Regions from separate parts of the Saccharopolyspora sp. 6M genome, predicted to be linked through region 3. Evidence: riboswitches for the same ligand, from Rfam matches in the RefSeq annotation. Region 3 holds a riboswitch; each other region holds the start of a gene.
The links. A riboswitch is a leader RNA that binds a small molecule or an ion and turns the genes downstream of it on or off. The one in region 3 is predicted to bind S-adenosylmethionine.
Positions count from the first base shown of each region.

Region 1: linked by a shared signal. The riboswitch ahead of LCD31_RS20060 (methionine ABC transporter ATP-binding protein) and the one ahead of thrC (threonine synthase) in region 3 are both predicted to bind S-adenosylmethionine.
Region 2: linked by a shared signal. The riboswitch ahead of LCD31_RS16905 (aminotransferase class V-fold PLP-dependent enzyme) and the one ahead of thrC (threonine synthase) in region 3 are both predicted to bind S-adenosylmethionine.

Region 1 covers NZ_JAIUJZ010000154.1:335-7,063, reverse strand. The annotation lists partial or broken gene LCD31_RS20075 (transglycosylase family protein) at 199-459, shown strand; gene LCD31_RS20070 (transglycosylase family protein) at 1,176-2,732, shown strand; gene rsmA (16S rRNA (adenine(1518)-N(6)/adenine(1519)-N(6))-dimethyltransferase RsmA) at 2,894-3,769, shown strand; SAM riboswitch class I at 3,972-4,061, shown strand; gene LCD31_RS20060 (methionine ABC transporter ATP-binding protein) at 4,329-5,351, shown strand; gene LCD31_RS20055 (methionine ABC transporter permease) at 5,348-6,031, shown strand; gene LCD31_RS20050 (MetQ/NlpA family ABC transporter substrate-binding protein) at 6,131-6,729, shown strand, end outside.
Region 2 covers NZ_JAIUJZ010000117.1:5,294-12,022, forward strand. The annotation lists gene ileS (isoleucine--tRNA ligase) at 1-2,432, shown strand, start outside; SAM riboswitch class IV at 2,557-2,671, shown strand; gene LCD31_RS16905 (aminotransferase class V-fold PLP-dependent enzyme) at 2,743-4,071, shown strand; gene lspA (signal peptidase II) at 4,106-4,819, shown strand; gene LCD31_RS16915 (RluA family pseudouridine synthase) at 4,831-5,748, shown strand; gene LCD31_RS16920 (hypothetical protein) at 5,867-6,241, shown strand; gene LCD31_RS16925 (AsnC family protein) at 6,465-6,729, opposite strand, start outside.
Region 3 covers NZ_JAIUJZ010000161.1:10,569-17,297, reverse strand. The annotation lists partial or broken gene LCD31_RS20670 (ComEC/Rec2 family competence protein) at 1-1,794, shown strand, start outside; gene thrC (threonine synthase) at 1,845-3,113, opposite strand; SAM riboswitch class I at 3,126-3,253, opposite strand; gene holA (DNA polymerase III subunit delta) at 3,360-4,343, shown strand; gene rpsT (30S ribosomal protein S20) at 4,539-4,799, opposite strand; gene LCD31_RS20650 (TSUP family transporter) at 5,028-5,834, shown strand; gene LCD31_RS20645 (cold-shock protein) at 6,093-6,296, shown strand; gene LCD31_RS20640 (VOC family protein) at 6,391-6,729, shown strand, end outside.

The DNA of each region.
Region 1 (6,729 bases), on a different contig from region 3:
CCCGCTCGGCGATCGGCCACAGTGGACCCGACAGGTCCGCGGCAGGCGCCGGGACCGCTGCCCGGAGGCACGGCAGTCAGGACCTGTATGCGCATCCGTGGCATCACCAGGATCGGAATCGCCGCCGCGATCACGCTGTGCGGCGCGCCGCTCGCGACCGCGGCACCCGCCCCCGAGCGCAGCGGTGACGCCGGAGAACCCCGCACCGGGCAGGTGTGGGACCGGCTGGCGCAGTGCGAATCCGGCGGGAACTGGGCCACCAACAGCGGGAACGGCTACTACGGCGGGCTCCAGTTCGACCGCAGCACGTGGGCGGCCTACGGCGGCGAGGGCTTCGCCCGCTACCCGCACCGCGCCTCGCGCGAGCAGCAGATCTCGGTGGCGAGCGCGCTGCGCGACGACCGCGGCGGCTACGGGGCCTGGCCGGCGTGCGCCCGGAAGCTCGGGCTCCCGCGTTGAGCGCTCCTGCTCCGAACGGCGTCCCGAAGCGCCGCTGAACGGCTCGACCGCCGGAGATCGCCCGGGAGTGTGAGGAAGTGAGGTTCCTCATCACCCACCGCGTCCGGACGGTCGTTGCCGCCGCCGGCGCGGGCGGCGGGAGATGACCGCTCTCTCCCGTCGCCCGCCCCCCACCGGCCGTCCCGGCGCCCGAGCCGGATCCGCTGATCGGGGCGACTGGTGATCCGCTCACCAGGGACGATCAAACCGTCCACTGGGGACGAAGCGGTCGATCTCGGCGCGGAGCGGCGAAACCGCGGCGGTGGTGGGAAAACTGGCAGCGGTTCGCGGTCGATCACTCGACCCGATCACCGACGGTGCACGGTTGCGCGGCAAATCGGCGTAACCCAGGTCACACCGCCGGGCGGCCCCTTGGCGGGCCCGCGGGATCACGCTAGAGTCTCGGCCTCGTAACCGATGACAACGAAGTCACGGGAACGCCCGCTAGTCGCCGCCGGGTACGTCGGGGAAGTCGGTGCCACCGATCGAGCTGGGAACGAGACCGGTTCGCATCAGGTATCGGCTGAAGACGGCGCTTGGCTACGGGAGTCGGATACGGAAACGAAGCACGAAGTCGCGCAGCGGCAGGTGAAGGAGTTCGAACCGGACATGCTCGGCGAACTCCCCTCGGTCACCCGCGCGCGGACGGCTTCTCGCTTTCGAGAGGTAGCGACCCTGTGAACGGACGCGGCATCCCCGGTGCCCACGCCAGCTCCACCAGCAGCGATGAACAGCTGGGTGGTGCAGGCCGAGACCACGGCTACTGGGCCGATTCATTCGAGCCCTCGACGGACTGGTTCAGCCCCGTGAGCCCGCAGCAGCAGACCGCGGTCGGCCTGCTCGATCGCGAGAGCGATGCGGAGATCACCGCCGAGCAGCCCTTCGCCCCCATCAGCGACCGGTACCCGGCGCAGGACCACCCGAGCTTCCCGCCCGGCGCGCTGGAGATCACGCCGGACGACGTGCTCGAAGCGCTCGGACCGCAGGCCGACGAGATGCTCGCGACTGCCGACATCGACGTCGACGAGCTCATCCGGCTCATCAACGCAGAGACCGTGGTCATGCCGCCGCTGGTCCTGCCCGACGAGCTCGGTGAACCGCAGGCGCAGCCCTCCCCGGAGGTCGTCGAAGCGATCACCTCGTGGAAGCAGCGCTTCCTCAAGGGCGCGGTCGCCGCGGTCATCCTCACCCTGACCGGCTCCGGCGGTGCCGCCGCCGCGATGGACAAGTCCGTCACCGTCGAGATCGACGGCAAGGAACGCCAGGTCAACACCTACGAGTCGACCGTCGGCGAAGTCCTCGAGGACGAGGGCATCAGCATCGGCGAGCACGACGCGCTGAGCCCCTCCCCGCAGTCCAAGGTCGGGCACAACGACACGATCACCCTCGACCGCGGCCGCCTGCTGAAGATGACGGTGGACGGCGAGCAGCGCGAGGAGTGGGTCCGGTCGGTGACCGTCGGCCAGGCGCTGCGCCAGCTCGGCGTCGCCGACGACGGCGCCTGGGTCTCCAGCGCGCGCAGCACGGCGGTGCCCGAGCAGGGCATGGACCTGGTGGTCAAGACCGCCAAGGACATCACGATCACCGACGGCGCGGGCGAGCCCCGGCAGCTGACGACCACCGCGGTGACCGTCGACGAGCTGGTGCAGGAGCAGAACCTCCAGCTCGGGCCGGAAGACCACATCACCCCCGGCGGCGACCAGAAGATCACCAGCGGTGCCACGGTGCAGATCGACCGCACCGGCAGCACCGTGATCAACGTGACGGTGCCGATCGAGCCGCCGGTCAAGGAGATCGAAGACGACTCCATGCTCAAGGGCGAGGAGAAGGTCGAGAACCCGGGCACGCCCGGCGAGAAGATCGTCTTCACCCGGGTGAGCACCCGCAACGGCGAGGAGACCGGTCGCGAAGCGGTCGGCGAGAAGATCACCAAGGAGCCGACCGAGAAGGTCGTCCGCGTCGGCACCAAGCAGCCGCCGAACAGCGCCGTCTGGGACAAGCTGGTGCAGTGCGAGGCCGGCGGCAACTGGTCGATCAACAGCGGCAACGGCTACTACGGCGGTCTCCAGTTCGACAAGAGCACCTGGGACGCCTACGGCGGCGACCAGTACGCGGCCTACCCGCACCAGGCCAGCCGGGAACAGCAGATCTCGGTCGCCACGAAGGTGCGCGACGCCCGCGGCGGCAGCTACGGCGCCTGGCCGGGCTGCTCCTCGAAGCTCGGCCTGAGCTGAGCCGCGCCGGGACGGTTCCCGGCTCCCGCGTTCTTCGACCGGTCATCGGCCTCGTGCCGGTGACCGCTCGTTCGCGTTCCCGGGCCTGCTCGGTGCGGTCCTGATCAGCGCGGGGGAGGGCGGGCGCGGTGCGGGAAGCGGGCGCGGGTAGCTTTGACCTCGTGGAACAGCACGCGAACCAGGCGCGGTTGCTCGGGCCGGCCGATGTTCGCCGGCTGGCGGGGGAACTCGGGATCCGGCCGACGAAACGGCTGGGCCAGAACTTCGTGCACGACTCGAACACGGTGCGCCGCATCGTCGGCGCGGCCGAGCTCACCGCCGAGGACGTGGTGCTGGAGGTCGGGCCCGGGCTGGGCTCGCTGACCTTGGCGTTGCTGCCGGAGGCCGCCGGGGTGGTGGCCGTGGAGATCGATCCGGTGCTCGCCGAGCGGTTGCCGCGCACCGCCGCCGAGTTCGCCCCCGAGCTGTGCGACCGGTTGCGGGTGCTGCCCGCCGACGCGCTGCGGGTGCGGGCCGCCGACTTCGCCGAGCCGCGGCCGACCGCGCTGGTGGCGAACCTGCCGTACAACGTGGCGGTGCCGGTGGTGCTGCACCTGCTGGCGGAGCTGCCGTCGCTGCGCACCGGGCTGGTGATGGTGCAGTCCGAGGTCGCCGACCGGCTGGCCGCGAAACCGGGTGGTCGCACCTACGGGGTGCCGAGCGTGAAGGCCGCGTGGTACGCCGACGTCCGGCGCGCCGGGCCGGTGCCGCGCAACGTGTTCTGGCCGGTGCCGAACGTCGATTCCGGGCTGGTGGCGTTCTCCCGGGTCGATCCGCCGTCGGCGGCGCCGCGGGCGCAGGTGTTCGCGGCGGTGGACGCGGCGTTCGCGCAGCGGCGCAAGACGCTGCGGGCGGCGCTGTCGGGCTGGGCCGGGTCGGCGGCGCGCGCCGAAGAGGTGCTGCGGGCGGCGGGGGTGGATCCGGCGGCGCGGGGCGAGCAGCTCACCGTGGCCGATTTCGCCCGGGTGGCCGAGGCCGCCGGAGAACCGGCGCGCTGACGTTCCGCTGCGTCGCCTCCCTTCGGGACTTCGTTGGTCCGTCCGGAGGGAAAACCGTAGTGTTGATCACATAAGGTCACCGGAATATTCACGGCGGGCCATGCCCCCTGCTCAACAGGGGGATGTGATTTGTCAAACGATTCCACATAGTGACGGGTTTTGGCTTGCGCCCGTCGACACCGCTGCGTTCTACTATGCGGGAAATCCATCCCGAGCGGCTGAGAGACCTGGCTCCACGACGCCGCAGCAACCACTCCACCGGAGCAGGTGCTAACGCCAGGGTCGATGGAGTTGTGGTGTCTGAAACTCTGCTCGCAGGTGAACGTGCGCCCCGGACCAGCCGCCGGCAGGCCCGCGGCGGTCGCGCTCGCGTCGGATCCGGTCCGCACGGCCTCGCCTTGACCCAGCGCCGGGTCATCGATCACGGACGCCGCACCACGACGGCCTGTCGCCTCGCCGGCTGACGACCCCAGTCGTCACCGCCCCACCAGGCCCTTCTGTTCCTCCCCGCCCGGCCGCGGCATGCCCGCAGGCCGGCGTGAGCTGATGCGGAGCGATCGTGATCACAGTCGAGAACCTCACCAAGTCCTTCCGGCACGACCAGTCGAGCCGGTCCGACGTCGTCGCCCTCGACGACGTGTCCCTGGAGGTCCCCGCGGGCGCCGTGCTCGGCGTCGTCGGCCCCAGCGGCGCGGGCAAGTCCACCCTCGCCCGGTGCATCGCCCTGCTGGAGAAGCCGGACCGCGGTGCCATCCGGGTCGACGGCACCGACCTCGTGGCCCTCGAAGGCGCCGCGCTGCGCGCCGCCCGCCGCCACATCGGCGTCGTGCCGCAGGGCGACTCGCTGCTGCGGCAGCGGACCGCCGCGGGCAACGTGGCGCTCCCGCTCGAAGCCGCCGGGATGCCCGCACCGCAGCGCCGCAGCCGCGTCGCCGAACTGCTCGACCTGGTGGGGCTCACCGACAAGGCGCCGACCTACCCGGACCGGCTCTCCGGCGGGCAGCGGCAGCGCATCGCGGTCGCCCGCGCGCTGGCCGCCAAGCCCTCGGTGCTGCTGGCCGACGAACCGACCTCGGCGCTGGACCCGGGCACGACCGACTCGGTGCTGACCGTGCTGGACCGGGCGCGTTCTGAACTGGGCGTCACCGTCCTGGTGGTCACCCACGACATGGCCGTGGTGCGGCGCATCGCCGACGACGTGGCCGTGCTCGAAGGCGGGCGCGTCGTGGAGCACGGCAAGGTGCTCGACCTCGTCGCCGAACCCGGCAGCCGGGTCAGCACCAGCCTGCTGCCCGAGACCGACCAGGCGCCCGCCGTGCCCGGAGTGCGGCACGACGTGGTCGCCGAAGTGGTCCTCGTCGGCTTCGCCGCCGTCGGGGCGCTGCTGCCGGAGGCGGCCGCCCGCTTCGGGGTGGAGCTGTCCATCCTCGGCGGCGGGCTCACCCGGCTCGGGGACACCCCGGTGGCGAAGTTCCGCATCGGACTCACCGGCGAGCGGTCCGAGTCGGCCCTGAAGTGGATGGTCGACCGGGACGCGCACGTGCGGCGCACCCCGGTCAGTGTTGATGGAGTCGCGGCGTGAGTGATCCGACCCCCTGGGCGGAAGTAGCGGAGCTGCTCGGCGGTGCCACCGTCGAAACGCTCTACATGGTGCTGGTGGCGACCGTGCTGGCGGTCCTCGGTGGACTGCCGCTCGGCGTGTTCCTGCACCTGAGTTCTCCGGTCGGGCTCAACCCGCGTCCGACGCTGCACCGGATCCTCGGTGTGGTCGTCGACGTGGTGCGGTCCGTGCCGTTCGTGGTGCTGCTGGTGGTGCTGGCCTCCTTCACCAGGTTGTTGGTGGGCACGTCCATCGGCAGCACCGCGGTGATCGTCCCGCTGGTCGTCGGCGCGGTGCCGTTCTTCGCGCGGCTGACGCAGAACGCGTTGCGGGAGGTGAGCTTCACCGTCGTCGAAGCCGCGATCACCACCGGGTCGAGCCGGTGGCGGATCGTGTGGACCGTGCTGCTCGGCGAGGCCCGCGCCGCGCTGGTCGGGGCCGTCGGCGTCACCGCCGTCGCGCTCATCGGCTACGCGGCGATGGCCGGCGCCATCGGCGGCGGAGGTCTCGGGACCACCGCCATCCAGGACGGCTACCAGGCGTACGACGAGCGCGTGCTGTACGGATCGGTGGCGGTGCTGGCCGTGCTGGCCTTCGCCATGCAGCTGCTCACCGACATCACCGCCAAAGCAGTGGACCGCCGCCGCAGCGCGACCGGCTAGGCCCGCAGCTCACCAGGAACACTCCGACGACGGGGACGTGCGATCCCCGCCGGCCGCCGGTGCGCGTCACCGGCCGGCCCTCCAGAAAGGACGCGATCGATGCGTTTTCGCTCCCTGGCCGTGGTGCTCACCGCCGCGACGCTGGCGCTCGCAGGTTGCGGCGGCTCCGGCACGCCCGCCGCGCAGGACCCCGAGGCCCCGCTGACCATCGGCGTCAGCCCGCAGCCGCACGGCGAGATCCTGCAGTTCGTCAAGGACGACCTGGCCGAGAAGGCAGGCATCGAGATCGAGATCGAGAAGTTCGACGACTACAACCGGCCCAACGAGGCCGTCGCCAACGGCGAGCTGGACGCGAACTACTACCAGCACAAGCCGTACCTGGCGGAGTACCAGGCGCAGCGCGGCGGCGAGTTCGAATGGGTGCAGACGGTGCACCTCGAACCGCTGTCGGTCTACTCCAAGAAGGTCCGCTCCCTCCAGGAGCTGCCGAACGGCGCGCGGATCGCGCTGCCCAACGACCCGTCGAACCAGACCCGCAGCCTGGAACTGCTGCAGGCCAACGGTGTCCTCAAGCTGAAGCCGGGCGCCGAGCAGGGCGCCGGGGTGCGCGACGTGGCGGAGAACCCGAAGAACATCCAGTTCCAGGAGCTCTCCAGCGACCAGCTGCCCCGCTCGGTCGATGACGCCGACGCGGCCAT
Region 2 (6,729 bases), on a different contig from region 3:
TGGTCTGGACGACGACCCCGTGGACGTTGCCGTCGAACCTCGCGGCCGCGGTGCACCCCGAGGTGGACTACGTGCTGGTGGAGCCCGGCCAGGGCGGGGAGCGCTACGTGCTCGCCGAGGCCCGGCTGGGCGCGTACGCGCGGGAGCTCGGCGAGGACGTCGCCGACCGCGTCGTCGCCCGGTTCACCGGCGCCGAGCTGATCGGCACGAGCTACCGGCCGCCGTTCGACTTCTTCGCCGGGCGACCCAACGCCCACCAGGTGCTGCCCGCCGACTACGTCACCACCGAGGACGGCACCGGTGTCGTGCACATCGCGCCCGCCTTCGGTGAGGAGGACAAGGCCGTCACCGACGCGCACGACATCGAACCGGTCGTCCCGGTCGACGCGCGGGGCCGGTTCACCGCCGAGGTCGCGCCGTACGAGGGCCAGCAGGTCTTCGAGGCGAACAAGCAGATCATCCGGGATCTCAAGGAAGCCGGGCTGCTGCTGCGGCACGAGACCTACGACCACCCGTACCCGCACTGCTGGCGCTGCGACAACGCGCTGATCCAGCGGGCCCTGTCGTCCTGGTTCGTGGCCGTCACCCGGTTCCGGGACCGCATGGTCGAGCTCAACCAGCAGATCAACTGGGTGCCGGGGCACATCCGGGACGGCCAGTTCGGCAAGTGGCTGTCCAACGCCCGCGACTGGAACATCTCGCGGAACCGGTTCTGGGGTTCGCCGATCCCGGTGTGGACCTCGGACGACCCGGCGTACCCGCGCACCGACGTGTACGGCTCGCTGGACGAGCTGGAGCGCGACTTCGGGGTACGGCCCGCCGACCTGCACCGCCCGAACATCGACGAGCTGACCCGGCCGAACCCGGACGACCCGACCGGCGCGTCCACGATGCGGCGGGTGCCGGAGGTGCTGGACTGCTGGTTCGAGTCCGGGGCGATGCCGTTCGCGCAGGTCCACTACCCGTTCGAGAACTCCGACTGGTTCGAGCACCACTACCCGGGCGACTTCATCGTCGAGTACAACGGCCAGTCCCGCGGCTGGTTCTACCTGCTGCACGTGCTGGCCACCGCGCTGTTCGACCGGCCCGCGTTCTCCAACGTGGTCGCGCACGGCATCGTGCTCGGCGACGACGGCATGAAGATGTCGAAGTCGAAGAACAACTACCCGGACGTGAACGAGGTCTTCGACCGCGACGGTTCGGACGCGATGCGCTGGTTCCTGATGGCGAGCCCGATCCTGCGCGGCGGAGACCTGGTGGTCACCGAGCGCGGCATCCGGGACGCGGTGCGCCAGGCGGTGCTGCCGCTGTGGAACTCCTGGTACTTCCTGGCGTTGTACGCCAACGCCGAAGGAGTCGAGGGCCGGTTCCGGGTGGACAGCGAGCACGTGCTGGACCGCTACGTGCTCGCCAAGGCGCACGAGCTGGTCGGCGACGTGCAGGCCGCGATGGACGTGTTCGACCCGGCCGGGGCGTGCGCCGCTGTCCGCGACTTCCTGGAGGTGCTGACCAACTGGTACGTGCGCCGCTCCCGGGACCGGTTCTGGGCCGGGGACGCCGACGCCATCGACACCCTGCACACCGTGCTGGAGGTGACCTGCCGGGTGGTGGCGCCGCTGCTGCCGCTGACCGCGGAAGCGGTGTGGCGCGGGCTCACCGGCGGCCGCTCGGTACACCTGTCGGACTGGCCGCTGGTCGACGAGCTGCCTGCCGACGCGGCGCTGGTCTCCGCGATGGACCGGGTGCGGCAGGTGTGCTCCTCGGCGCTGGCGCTGCGGAAGTCGAACTCGCGCCGCGTCCGGCTGCCGCTGGCGAAGCTGGTCGTGGCCATGCCGGAGGCCGAGTCGCTGCGGCCGTTCGTCGACCTGGTCCGGGACGAGGTGAACGTCAAGGAGGTCGAGCTGACCACCGACGTCGCCGCGCACGGCCGGTTCGAGATCGCCGTGAACGCCCGCGCCGCCGGACCTCGGCTGGGCAAGGACGTGCAGCGGGTGATCAAGGCCGTGAAGTCCGGTGACTGGACCCGCAACGCGGCCGGGGCCGTGGTCGCCGACGGCACCGAACTGCAGGAGGGCGAGTTCACCGAGCGGCTGGTGTCCACCGACTCCGGTGCCGCGGCCGCGTTGCCGGGCGGCGCCGGGATGGTGGTGCTGGACTGCGACGTCACCCCGGAGCTGGCCGCCGAAGGCGTGGCCCGCGACCTGGTGCGCGTCGTGCAGCAGGCGCGCCGGGACGCCGGTTTCGAGATCTCCGACCGCATCCGCGTCGAGGTCTCCGCGCCGGCCGAGGTGCTGGCCGCCGTGGACGCGCACCGCGAGTTCATCGCCGCCGAAACGCTCGCCGACGCCGTGTCCGAGGGCGCGGCCGCGGGTGGTTCCGCGGGCAGCGTCGGGGACGGCGTGGACGTCTCGGTCGCCGTCGAACGGGTCTGATCGGTCGCCGCCGGGCGGGTCCGCGGGAACCACCGCGGATCCGCCCGGACGGGCGTGGCGCACCTCCCACTTCGCACGGGGTGGTTGCGCGCGGCGGGGGCGATCCCTAGTCTTCTCCGTCGAAGGTCATGAGTGCCAGCGGGAAACCCCGGTTTGCTGGCCGGCAACCCTCCTACCGCGGTGGGGTGCCCCGGGTGAGGACCTGGCCGATCGCGCAGGGCGATCGGCAAGCGCGGGCCCCGAATGCTCCGGGCCCGGTGAGGCCCTAGGAGGCATCGTGTCGTCAGCCGTCCGCTCCGCCACCGGCGAGATCGCCGAAACCCCGATCTGGTCCGTCGGGGACTCCGTTCCCGCGGTCCCCGCGGTCGTCGGCGCGCAGCTGCGGGTTCCGCTGGTCACCGGCGGTTCCGCCGAGTACGCCAACCTGGACCACGGGGCCAGCGCGCCTTGCCTGAACGCGGTGCGCGACGCCGTGAACGAGCTGCTGCCCTGGTACGCCAGCGTGCACCGCGGCGCCGGGTTCGCCTCCCAGGTGTGCACCCGGGTCTACGAGGGGGCGCGGGAGACGCTGCGCCGGTTCGTCGGCGCCCGCCGCACCGATTCGGTGATCTTCACCCGGAACACCACCGACGCGCTGAACCTGCTGGCCGCCGCGCTTCCCGCGGACACCTCGGTGGTCGTGTTCGACACCGAGCACCACGCGGCGCTGCTGCCGTGGGCGGGGGAGCGGGTGCACCACCTCGGCATCCCGGAGAGCCCGCAGGAGGCGGTGCGACTGCTCGACGCCGCGCTCGCCGAGTGCGCCGACGGGCCGAAGCTGGCCGTGCTCACCGGGGCGTCCAACGTGACCGGCGAGCTGTGGCCGGTCGCCGAGCTCGCCCGCGTCGCCCGCGAGCACGGCGCCCGCACCGTGCTCGACGCCGCCCAGCTCGCCCCGCACCGCCCGGTGCGCATCGCCGACCTCGGCGTGGACCACGCCGTGCTGTCCGGGCACAAGCTCTACGCCCCGTTCGGCGCGGGAGCGCTCATCGGCCGCGACGACTGGCTGGACCGGGCCGAGCCGTACCTGGCCGGCGGCGGCGCCACCCGATCGGTCCCCGACGCGGGCGAGATCGACTGGAACACCGGTCCGGAGCGGCACGAGGCCGGTTCGCCGAACACCGTCGGGGTGCACGCGCTCGCCAAGGCCTGCGAGGTGCTCGCCGAGCACGCCGAGGCGATCGAGGGGCACGAGGACCTGCTGCTGCGCAGGCTCCGCGCCGGGCTCGCCACCGTTCCCGGGCTGCGCGAGCTGGGTCTGTTCGGCCCCGAGCACGACCGGGTCGGCGTGGTCAGCTTCACCGTGGACGGCCAGGACCCCGGGCTGCTGGCGGCGGCGCTGTCCGCGGAGCACGGCATCGGCGTGCGGGACGGGCTGTTCTGCGCGCACCGGGCCGTGCGGCACCTGCTGGCGGGCACCGACGCGCAGCGCGCCGTGCGGATCAGCCTCGGTCTCGGCACCACCGTCGAGCACGTGGACCGGATCGTCACCGCGCTGCGCGGGCTCGTCGCCCACGGTCCGCAGTGGAGCTACGAACTCGACGGCGGCCGCTGGGTTCCCGTCGACGACCCGCGCGAGTTCCCCGCCGCGTTGGCGTGAGCCGCTGCGAACGACCGATCGGCGGTCGGGGAGAATGGGCCGGGTGAACACCGAGCAGTCCGACTCCGAGCAGCCCGGATCGAACCCCGCCACCGGCGAGGGCTCGTCCTCAGAACCGGAAGCGCGACCCGCCGCGAGCGGGGACGGCGGTACCGCCGCGAGCGAGCCGGACCCGGGTTCGGACGGCGACGGTTCGACCGCGGTCGGGGCGGCCGGTGGCCGTGCCTCGCGGAAGCTGCTGGCGCTGCTGTTCGGGGTGGCCGCGCTGCTGCTCGCCGCGGACGTGGTGACCAAGATCGCCGCGGTCGCGCGGCTCGACGGGCAGCCGCCGCTGGAACTGTTCGGCGGGGCGGTGTACCTGGTGCTGGTGCGCAACCCGGGGGCGGCGTTCTCGCTGGCCACCGGCATGACCTGGCTGCTGGCGCTGCTGGCGATCGTCGTGGTCGGCGTCATCGTGTGGCTGGCGCCGAAGCTGCGCTCCACCGGGTGGGCCGTCGGGCTCGGCCTGGTGCTGGGCGGGGCGTGCGGGAACCTGGTCGACCGGTTGTTCCGGGAGCCCGGGCCGTTGCGCGGCCACGTCGTGGACTTCGTGTCGCTGTTCGCGCCGGACGGCAGCGTGTGGCCGGTGTTCAACGTCGCCGACTCGTCCATCGTGTGTGGCGGGATCCTCGTGGTGCTGCTGTCGCTGCTCGGCCGCGACTACGACGGCACCGTGCACACCCGGAAGAAGCGCGAGGACCGGGCATGAGCGATCTGCGGATGCTCCCGGTCCCCGACGGCCTCGAAGGGATGCGGGTCGACGCGGGCCTGGCGAAGTTGCTCGGGTTGTCCCGGAACACGGTGGCGGGGCTCGCCGAATCCGGTGAGGTGCTGCTCGACGGCGCTCCCGTCGGCAAGTCGGACCGGCTGATCGCGGGCGGGCTGGTGGAAGTGACGCTGCCCGACGCGCGGCCCGAACCGGAAGTGGTCGCGGTGCCCGTGGAGGGCCTGCGGATCCTGCACCAGGACGACGACATCGTCGTGGTCGACAAGCCCATCGGCGTCGCCGTGCACCCCAGCCCCGGTTGGGAGGGCCCCACCGTGATCGGCGGGCTCGCCGCCGCGGGCGTGCGCATCGCGACCTCGGGCGCCGCGGAGCGCCAGGGCGTGGTGCACCGGCTCGACGCGGGCACCACCGGCGTCATGGTCGCCGCGAAGAGCGAACACGCCTACACCGCGCTGAAGCGGGCGTTCAAGGAGCGCACCGTGGAGAAGCGCTACCACGCGCTGGTGCAGGGCCACCCCGATCCGAGCAGCGGCACCATCGACGCGCCGATCGACCGCCACCCCAAGCACGACTACAAGTTCGCCGTGGTCAGCGGAGGCAAGCCCAGCATCACCCACTACGAGACGGTGGAGGCGTTCCGCGCCGCGTCCCTGGTGGACGTGAAGCTGGAGACCGGGCGCACGCACCAGATCCGGGTGCACTTCTCCGCGGTCCGGCACCCGTGCGCGGGCGACCTCACCTACGGCGCGGATCCGGTGCTGGCGCGGCGGTTGCAGCTCGGCAGGCAGTGGCTGCACGCGCGGATGCTCGGCTTCGAGCACCCCGCCGACGGGCAGTGGGTGACGTTCACCAGCGACTACCCGGACGACCTCCAGCACGCCCTGGACACCCTCCGCGAACAGGACTCCTGAGCCGCCGGCCGCCCGCTCCCGCCGCCGGGACGCGCGTTGCGGCGATCGTCGTCCGGACGGGTCCGGCCGGTCGCGTAGCGTGGTCGTGCTGATCCAGGAACAGCGGGGGGAGTGGCCGATGACCCAGGCCGGAGCGAGCGGGACGTTCGACGGGCGTCGCGCGGAGTTCACCGACGACACGCCGACGCCGCCGACGGGTCTGCCGCTGGGCGGTGCACCGCCGTCCGCGTCCGCGCGGCGGGACGAGCGCGCGGAGGTCGAGGAGCGGTGGCCCACCACCGACGCGGAGCGGACCGATCCCGGCCAGCAGGGGCTGGCGGAGCTGCTGGCGGCGGAGGACGTCGGCCGCGCGGGCCCGGCGGTGCTCGGCGCCGATCCGGAACCCGGCCCGTCCGCGGACGCGGGTGACTGGCCGACCCTGCAACGCCGCGAACGCCGCCCGGAGCGCCCTCGCGGCGGTCCCCTCGACTGGGTTCGCCGCCGCGGCAACTGAGTGTCCGAAGTGGACGGACCAGCTGCGGGCTCCCGCGGTGGGTCCGGCGTCTTCCCGTCACCGGCGACCACCTGAGCAAGCCGCCCCACGCGAGTTCTCGGCCGTCTTCCAGCGAGGACGGCGCTTTCCCCTGTGGCGCAGAGCCACCGGTGCGAACGATCCCCCTCGGCGAGCGGACGGGCGAGGTTCCACCACCGCCCCGCTCAGCAGCGCGAACGCGGAATCAGAGATCGGTGATGTCCCAGTGGAGGGTGCGCTGGTCGTCCCCGGGGCGCATGGCCCAGCGGACCGTGGACAGCTCGGTGTCCTCCGGCAGCACGTACACGGTGTGCCCGCCCGCGGTCTCGCCGGGCGGCACGCCGATGCGGTGCGGCGGCCGGGAGGACAACGCGACCGGTGCCTTGCCCACGGTGGACCCGTCCTCGGCGACCAGGACCAGGTAGAGGTCGGGCAGCGAGGTGAACGGCATCGGGCTGCGGTTGGTGAGC
Region 3 (6,729 bases):
GAGCGGGTGCGCCCACCGCCCGGCTGGCAGCGCATCGCGGAGGGCCTGCGGGAAGGGCTGCGCTCGACTTCCCGGACCGTGCTGGGGCCGGAAGCGGCGGGCCTGCTGCCGGGCCTGGTCGTCGGCGACACCGGACTGCTGCCACCGGAGGTGGTGGAGCAGTTCGAGACCTCCGGGCTGACGCACCTGATGGCGGTGTCCGGGGCGAACCTGGCCATCGTGTGCGGGGCGGTGCTGCTGGTGCTGCGCCTGGTCGTCGCGGGGCCGGTGCCGTGCGCGTTGGGCGCGGGGGCGGCGATGGCGGGGTTCGTGGTGCTCGCGGGACCGGAACCGAGCGTGCTGCGAGCCGCGGTGATGGGCGCGATCACGCTGTTCGCCCTGGCGCTGGGCCGGGAACGCTCGGCGCTGCCGACGCTGGCGGGCAGCGTCATCGGCCTGCTGCTGCTCGCACCGGGTCTGGCGACCACGGCGGGGTTCGCGCTGTCGGTGGCCGCGACGGCCGGGCTGGTGCTGCTGGCACCCGGCTGGTCGGCGGCGCTGCACGCCAGGGGAGTTCCGGTCGGGCTCGCCGAGGCGCTCGCGGTACCGGCGGCGGCGCACCTGGTCACGGCACCGCTGGTGGCGGCGATATCCGGGCAGGTCAGCCTGGTCGCGGTGGTGGCGAACCTGCTGGCGGGGCCGCTCGTGGCACCCGCGACGGTGCTCGGCGTCGCGGCGACGGTGGTGGCCCCGTGGTGCGCGCCGCTGGCCGGTGCGCTGGTGTGGCTGGCCGGGCCCGAACTGGAATGGCTGCTCGCGGTCGCCCGGCATTCGGCGGCCGTGCCGGGAGCCGCCGTCGACTGGCCGTCCGGAGTGGTGGGCGGGACCTCGCTGGCGGTGCTCGCGCTGGTGCTGCTGATCGTGCTGCGCGGGCGTATCGCTCGGCTGGTCCTGACCAGCCTGGTGCTGGTCGTCGTGGTGGTGGTGATCCCGGTCCGCCACCAGGTGTTCCCGTGGCCGGTGCCGGGGTGGTCGCTGGTCGCCTGCGACGTGGGACAGGGCGACGGGCTGGTGCTGGCCACCGGCCGGGACCGGGAAGCGGTCGTGGTCGACACCGGACCGGACCCGGCACCGATGGCCGAGTGCCTGCGCCGGTTGCGGATCCGCAGCGTCCCGCTGGTACTGCTGACCCACCTGCACGCCGACCACGTCGGTGGCATCTCGGCGGTGCTGTCCGGGCGGCAGGTCGGCGCGGTCGCCGTCGGACCGCTGGGCGAACCGGCCTGGGCGGCTCGCGAGGTGCGGGCGACCGCGCGCGCCCACCGCACACCCGTCGTCCCGTTGCGGGCGGGCCAGCGGTTGCGGTGGCCGGGATTGGTGCTCGACGTGCTCGGCCCCCGAGGAGCGCTCGCGCGCAGCAACTCGGCGGAGGACGCCAACGACGCCTCGCTGGTGGTCAAGGCGACCACTCCGGCGGGGCGGGTGCTGCTGACCGGGGACGTCGCGCTGCCAGGTCAGGCAGCGCTGCTCGCCTCAGGTGCGGACCTGCGGGCGGAGGTGCTCAAGGTGCCCCACCACGGGTCCCGGTTCACGACGCCGAGATTGCTCGCGCGAGTGCGCCCGCAACTGGCGGTGATCAGCGTCGGAGCCGGGAACGACTACGGTCATCCCAGCCCGCTGATCCTCGGCGAGCTGCAACGGATGGGCGCCCGGATCCACCGCACCGATCAGGCGGGCGACATCGCGGTCGTGCCGGAAGGCCGGGGGCGCACCGCCGTGGAGCGGGGCGATCCGCTGCGGCCGGACGAAAGGTGACGGGGAGGTCAGGCCGTGGGCCGCGGCGCACCGCGGCCCACGGCCACCGATCACAGGCCGAGGGCCTCGTTCACGGCATCGGTGTTCGGGGCGACCGTCGCCTTCGGACCGACCTGGTCCTGCACGGCGTCCAGCGTCTTGAGGCCGTCGCCGGTGATGAGCAGCACCGTCTCCTGGTCCGGGTCGATCTGACCGGCCTCGATGAGCTTCTTCGCGGTCGCCACGGTGACGCCACCGGCGGTCTCGGCGAAGATCCCCTCGGTGCGGGCCAGCAGCCGGATGCCCGCGACGACCTCTTCGTCGGTGACGTCCTCGATGGCCCCGCCGGTGCGCCGGACCACGTCCAGCACGTACGGGCCGTCCGCGGGGGCGCCGATGGCCAGCGAACGCGCGATGGTGTCCGGCCGCACCGGCTGCACCACGTCGTGGTTCTGCTTGAACGCGCTGGCGACCGGCGAGCAGCCGTGGGCCTGCGCACCGAAGATCCGGTACGGGCTCTGCTCGACCAGGCCGGTCTGCCCGAGCTCGCGGAAGCCCTTGTCCACCTTGGTCAGCTGCGAGCCGGATGCGATGGGCACCACGATCTGCTCCGGCAGCCGCCAGCCGAGCTGCTCGGCGACCTCGAACCCGAGGGTCTTGGAACCCTCCGAGTAGTACGGCCGCACGTTGACGTTGACGAACGCCCAGTCCTCGTGCTCGGCGGCGAGCTCGGTCGCCAGCCGGTTCACGTCGTCGTAGTTGCCGTCCACCGCGAGCAGCGAGCCGTCGTAGACCGCGCTCATCAGGATCTTGGCCCGCTCCAGGTTGGACGGGACGAGGACCACCGAGTCCCAGCCGGCACGGGCGGCGGCAGCGGCGACGGCGTTGGCGAGGTTGCCGGTGGACGGGCAGGCCAGCACCTTGAACCCGAACTCGCGGGCGGCGGCCAGCGCGACGGCGACCACGCGGTCCTTGAACGAGTGCGTCGGGTTGCCGGTGTCGTCCTTGATCCAGATCCGCTTGACGCCGAGCGCCTCCGCGAGGTTGTCCGCGCGCACCAGCCTGGTACAGCCGGGCTCGGTGTTCGGGTGCTCCTCGACGTTCGTCGGCACCGGCAGCAGCTTCTTGTAGCGCCAGATGGAGCGGGGGCCTGCCTCGATGTCCTCGCGGCGGACGCGCCCGAAGTCGTAGGCGACCTCCAGCGGCGAGAAGTCCTCCAGGGACACGAACTCGGGAGCCAGGGGCTGGCGGTGGCCCTCTTCCTTCGACACCAGCTCGACGGCCGGACCGAGGTCGTAGGTCTTGCCGGTGGAGTTCGGGGCATGGGCGGCAGCGGTCATCGCGAGGTCCTTTCCTCATCTGTCCCGCGGGCGGGTCGGAGTTGGCACCAATTTCTTCGACTACCTCGCGAATGCCGCGAAAGGTCGAGATGGTTGCCGGGGCTTCATCGGGCCGTTCCCTCTGCCCCTCTGGATGAGCTATTCGGTTGTGGCTGCAACGTTACGGGAGGCCGCCGCGTCCTGGCCAGCACGGGGTCGGCGCACGGGAACGGCGGTGGTGTCGCAGGGTCGTGGGACGATGCCCCCATGAGTTCGCCGTCGGTGGTCTGCGATCCGCTGTACCTGATCCTCGGAGACGAGGAACTGCTGGTGGAGCGCGCTCTGTGGGAGGCGGTCGGCGCTGCCCGCGCCGCCGACCCGGAAACGGAGCTGCGCAGGATCAAGGTGAGTGAACTCACCCCGCCGGAGCTCGACGAGCTGCTGAGCCCCTCGCTGTTCGCCGAAGGGCGCGTGGTGGCGCTCGAAGCGGCCCAGGACGCGGGCAAGGAGATCGCCGAGGCGATCCTGTCGCACGCGCGGCAGCCCGCGGACGGCGTGGTGCTGGTGATCGTGCACAGCGGCGGTGGTCGCGGGAAGAACGCCAAGGAGCTGCCGAGCGCGTTGCGCAAGCTCAACGCCCGCGTCACCGAGTGCAACAAGATCACGAAGGGGCCGCAGCGGGAGGCGTTCGTCAAGGACGAGGTGCGGCGCGCGGGTGGCCGCATCGACGCCGCGGGTGTCGGCGCGCTGATCGAGACGGTCGGCTTCGACCTGCGCGAGCTGTCCTCCGCGGCCTCGCAGCTGGTGGCCGACACCGGCGGCAAGATCGACGAGTCGGAGGTGCGCCGCTACCACCGCGGCCGTGCCGAGGTGACCGGTTTCGTGGTGGCCGAGAAGGCCGTCACCGGTGATCTGGCCGGCGCGCTGGAGGCGCTGCGCTGGGCGTTGCAGCTCGGCGTGGCGCACGTGCTGATCGCGGACGCGCTGGCCGACTCGGTGCGCACCATCGGCCGGGTCGCCGCCTACGGCCGGGGGGACCCGTTCCGCCTCGCCGGAGACCTGGGCATGCCCGCGTGGAAGGTGAAGAAGGCGCAGGCGCAGGCCAGGGGCTGGAGCAGCGCCACCGTGGCCGAGGCGCTGCGCGCGGTCGCCGTGCTCAACGCGGACGTCAAGGGCATGGCCGCCGACGCGGACCACGCGCTGGAGCGCACGGTGCTGCGGCTGGTCGAGCTGCACTCCTCCCGGAACTGACCCGGCACACGCCACCAGGGCGACGATCGCCGCCGGTGCCCGGTGCCGAGCGCCCGGAGTCGCCCGAGAGCCCGATCTCAGCGCCAACCCGCCAGACGCTTCGGCCCCGAACGCGAGGCGGGGCCCGTTCCCGTGGGAACGGACCCCGTCTCGGGCCGGTGCGCGTGCCGGACGAAGGTCCGGCCGCGCTCGGGCTCAGAGCTTGTTGACGGCCTGCGCCAGCGCCGACTTCTTGTTCGCGGCCTGGTTGGCGTGGATGACACCCTTGCCGGCGGCCTTGTCCAGGGTGCGCGAGGCGGCGCGCTGCAGCTCCAGGGCCTTGTCCTTGTCGCCGGCGGCAACGGCCTCGCGGAACTTGCGAATGGCGGTCTTGACCGAGGACTTCACCGACTTGTTGCGCAGGCGGTTGCGCTCGTTGGTCTTGATCCGCTTCATCTGAGACTTGATGTTGGCCACTGGGGCGCCTCTTTCCTCGTTCGGATTCAGTCGTGCCGCGCTGAATCGGCGCTGCCGCACCGGGGCCGAGGGCCCACGGCGTGCGCAGCTTTCCTCCCTGGCGGAATGCCGCACGGCACGGTCGACGATCCTAGCAACGGCGCTCGCAGCGACCCGCGTCGGCACCGGGTGCGAGGACGCTCACAAGCCGGGACTCGATCGGTGGTGGGCGGCATAGGCTCGCGCCCCGTGTTCACCGCATTGGGCTGGCCCGGCTTCGCCGACCTGACGCTGGCCGGCCTCGTCTTCCTGTGCTGCGCGGCGTTCCTGGCCGGCGCGGTGGACGCCATCGTCGGAGGCGGCGGCCTGATCCAGCTGCCAGCGATGCTGCTGCTGGTGCCAGGCGGCAACATCATCTACTCGCTCGGGACGAACAAGCTCGCCGCGGTCGCGGGCACCACGGCGGCCGCGTGGACCTACGCGAAGCGGACCCCGGTGCCGTGGCGCAGCGCGTTGCCGATGGCGGCCGTCGCCTTCCTCGGCGCCCTGGGTGGCGCCGTGTTCGCCGCGTCGCTGCCGCAGACGGTGCTGACCGTGGTGGTGCTGGTGGCCCTGGTCGGGGTCGGCATCTACACGTGGCGCAAACCAGACCTGGGGTCGGTCGCGGCGCCGCGCTTCGGGCCGGTCCAGCAGACCTGGGTGATGGTCGCGGGCGGCCTGGTGATCGGTTTCTACGACGGCATCGCGGGCCCGGGCACCGGCTCGTTCCTGGTCTTCCTGCTCGTGGGGCTGGTCGGCTTCGCGTTCGTGGGGGCCTCGGCCACCGCGAAGATCGTCAACGTGGCCACCAACCTCGGGGCGCTGCTGTTCTTCATCGCCGCAGGCAAGATCCTGTGGGGGTTGGCGCTGGTGATGGCGGTGAGCAACGCGAGCGGCAGCGTGCTGGGCGCGGCGCTGGCGTCCAGCCGCGGGTCGGTGTTCGTGCGGAAGGTCTTCCTCACCGTCGTCGTGGCGCTGGTGGCCAGCCTCGGCTGGAAGCTCGCATCCGGGCTGTGAGCCCGTTCCGGGACGATCAGTCAAGACTCCACGTCAGGCGTGATGTGAGATCGAGAACACCGGCGGGTCGCGGGAATGATCCCGCCCGGGGTGTGGTTGTATGAGTCGGCCGATTTTTGTGTTCGTGTTCGACACGCTCGCGAAAGTTGCGGGCGCGACTCTGTCCTGAGCGCAAGCTGGAGAGTTCGCCGTCTGGACTAGGCCCCGGTGCTCGCGCGGTGCGAGCACCGGTTACTCATCAGCTGTGAGGAGACAGAGATGGCACAGGGCACTGTGAAGTGGTTCAACTCCGAGAAGGGCTTCGGCTTCATCTCCCCCGACGGTGGCGGCCCGGACGTCTTCGTCCACTACTCGGCCATCGAGGGCAACGGCTTCCGCACCCTCGAGGAGAACCAGACCGTGACCTTCGAGATCACCCAGGGCCAGAAGGGCCCGCAGGCCAGCGGCGTTCGCGCGGTCTGAGTGCGGTGATCCGCTTCGGCGGGCCCTCCACCTTCGAGGTGGGGGCCCGCCGTTTTTTCGGCCCTGGGCGGGGTGGCGCGGTACAACGGGAGCCATGGACGTCGTCAACAGCCGCACGATCTTGCACCCGCGCGACCCGGAGGGCTCGCTGCGCTTCTACCGAGACGTGCTCGGGCTGGCGATCTCCCGCGAGTTCCCGGGTGGCACGGTGTTCTTCCTCGGGCAGGGGTTCCTGGAGATCTCCGGTCGCGGCGAGCACGGCCCCAGCCCCGACCAGGTGCTGTGGATGCAGGTGCGGGACCTGCGCGCCGAGTTCGACCGGCTCGCCGAGCTGGGAGTCACCGTGGAGGCCGAACCGGCCCGGCAGCCGTGGGGTCTGGACGAGGCGTGGATCGTCGACCCGGACGGCACGCGGATCGTGCTCGTCGAGGTG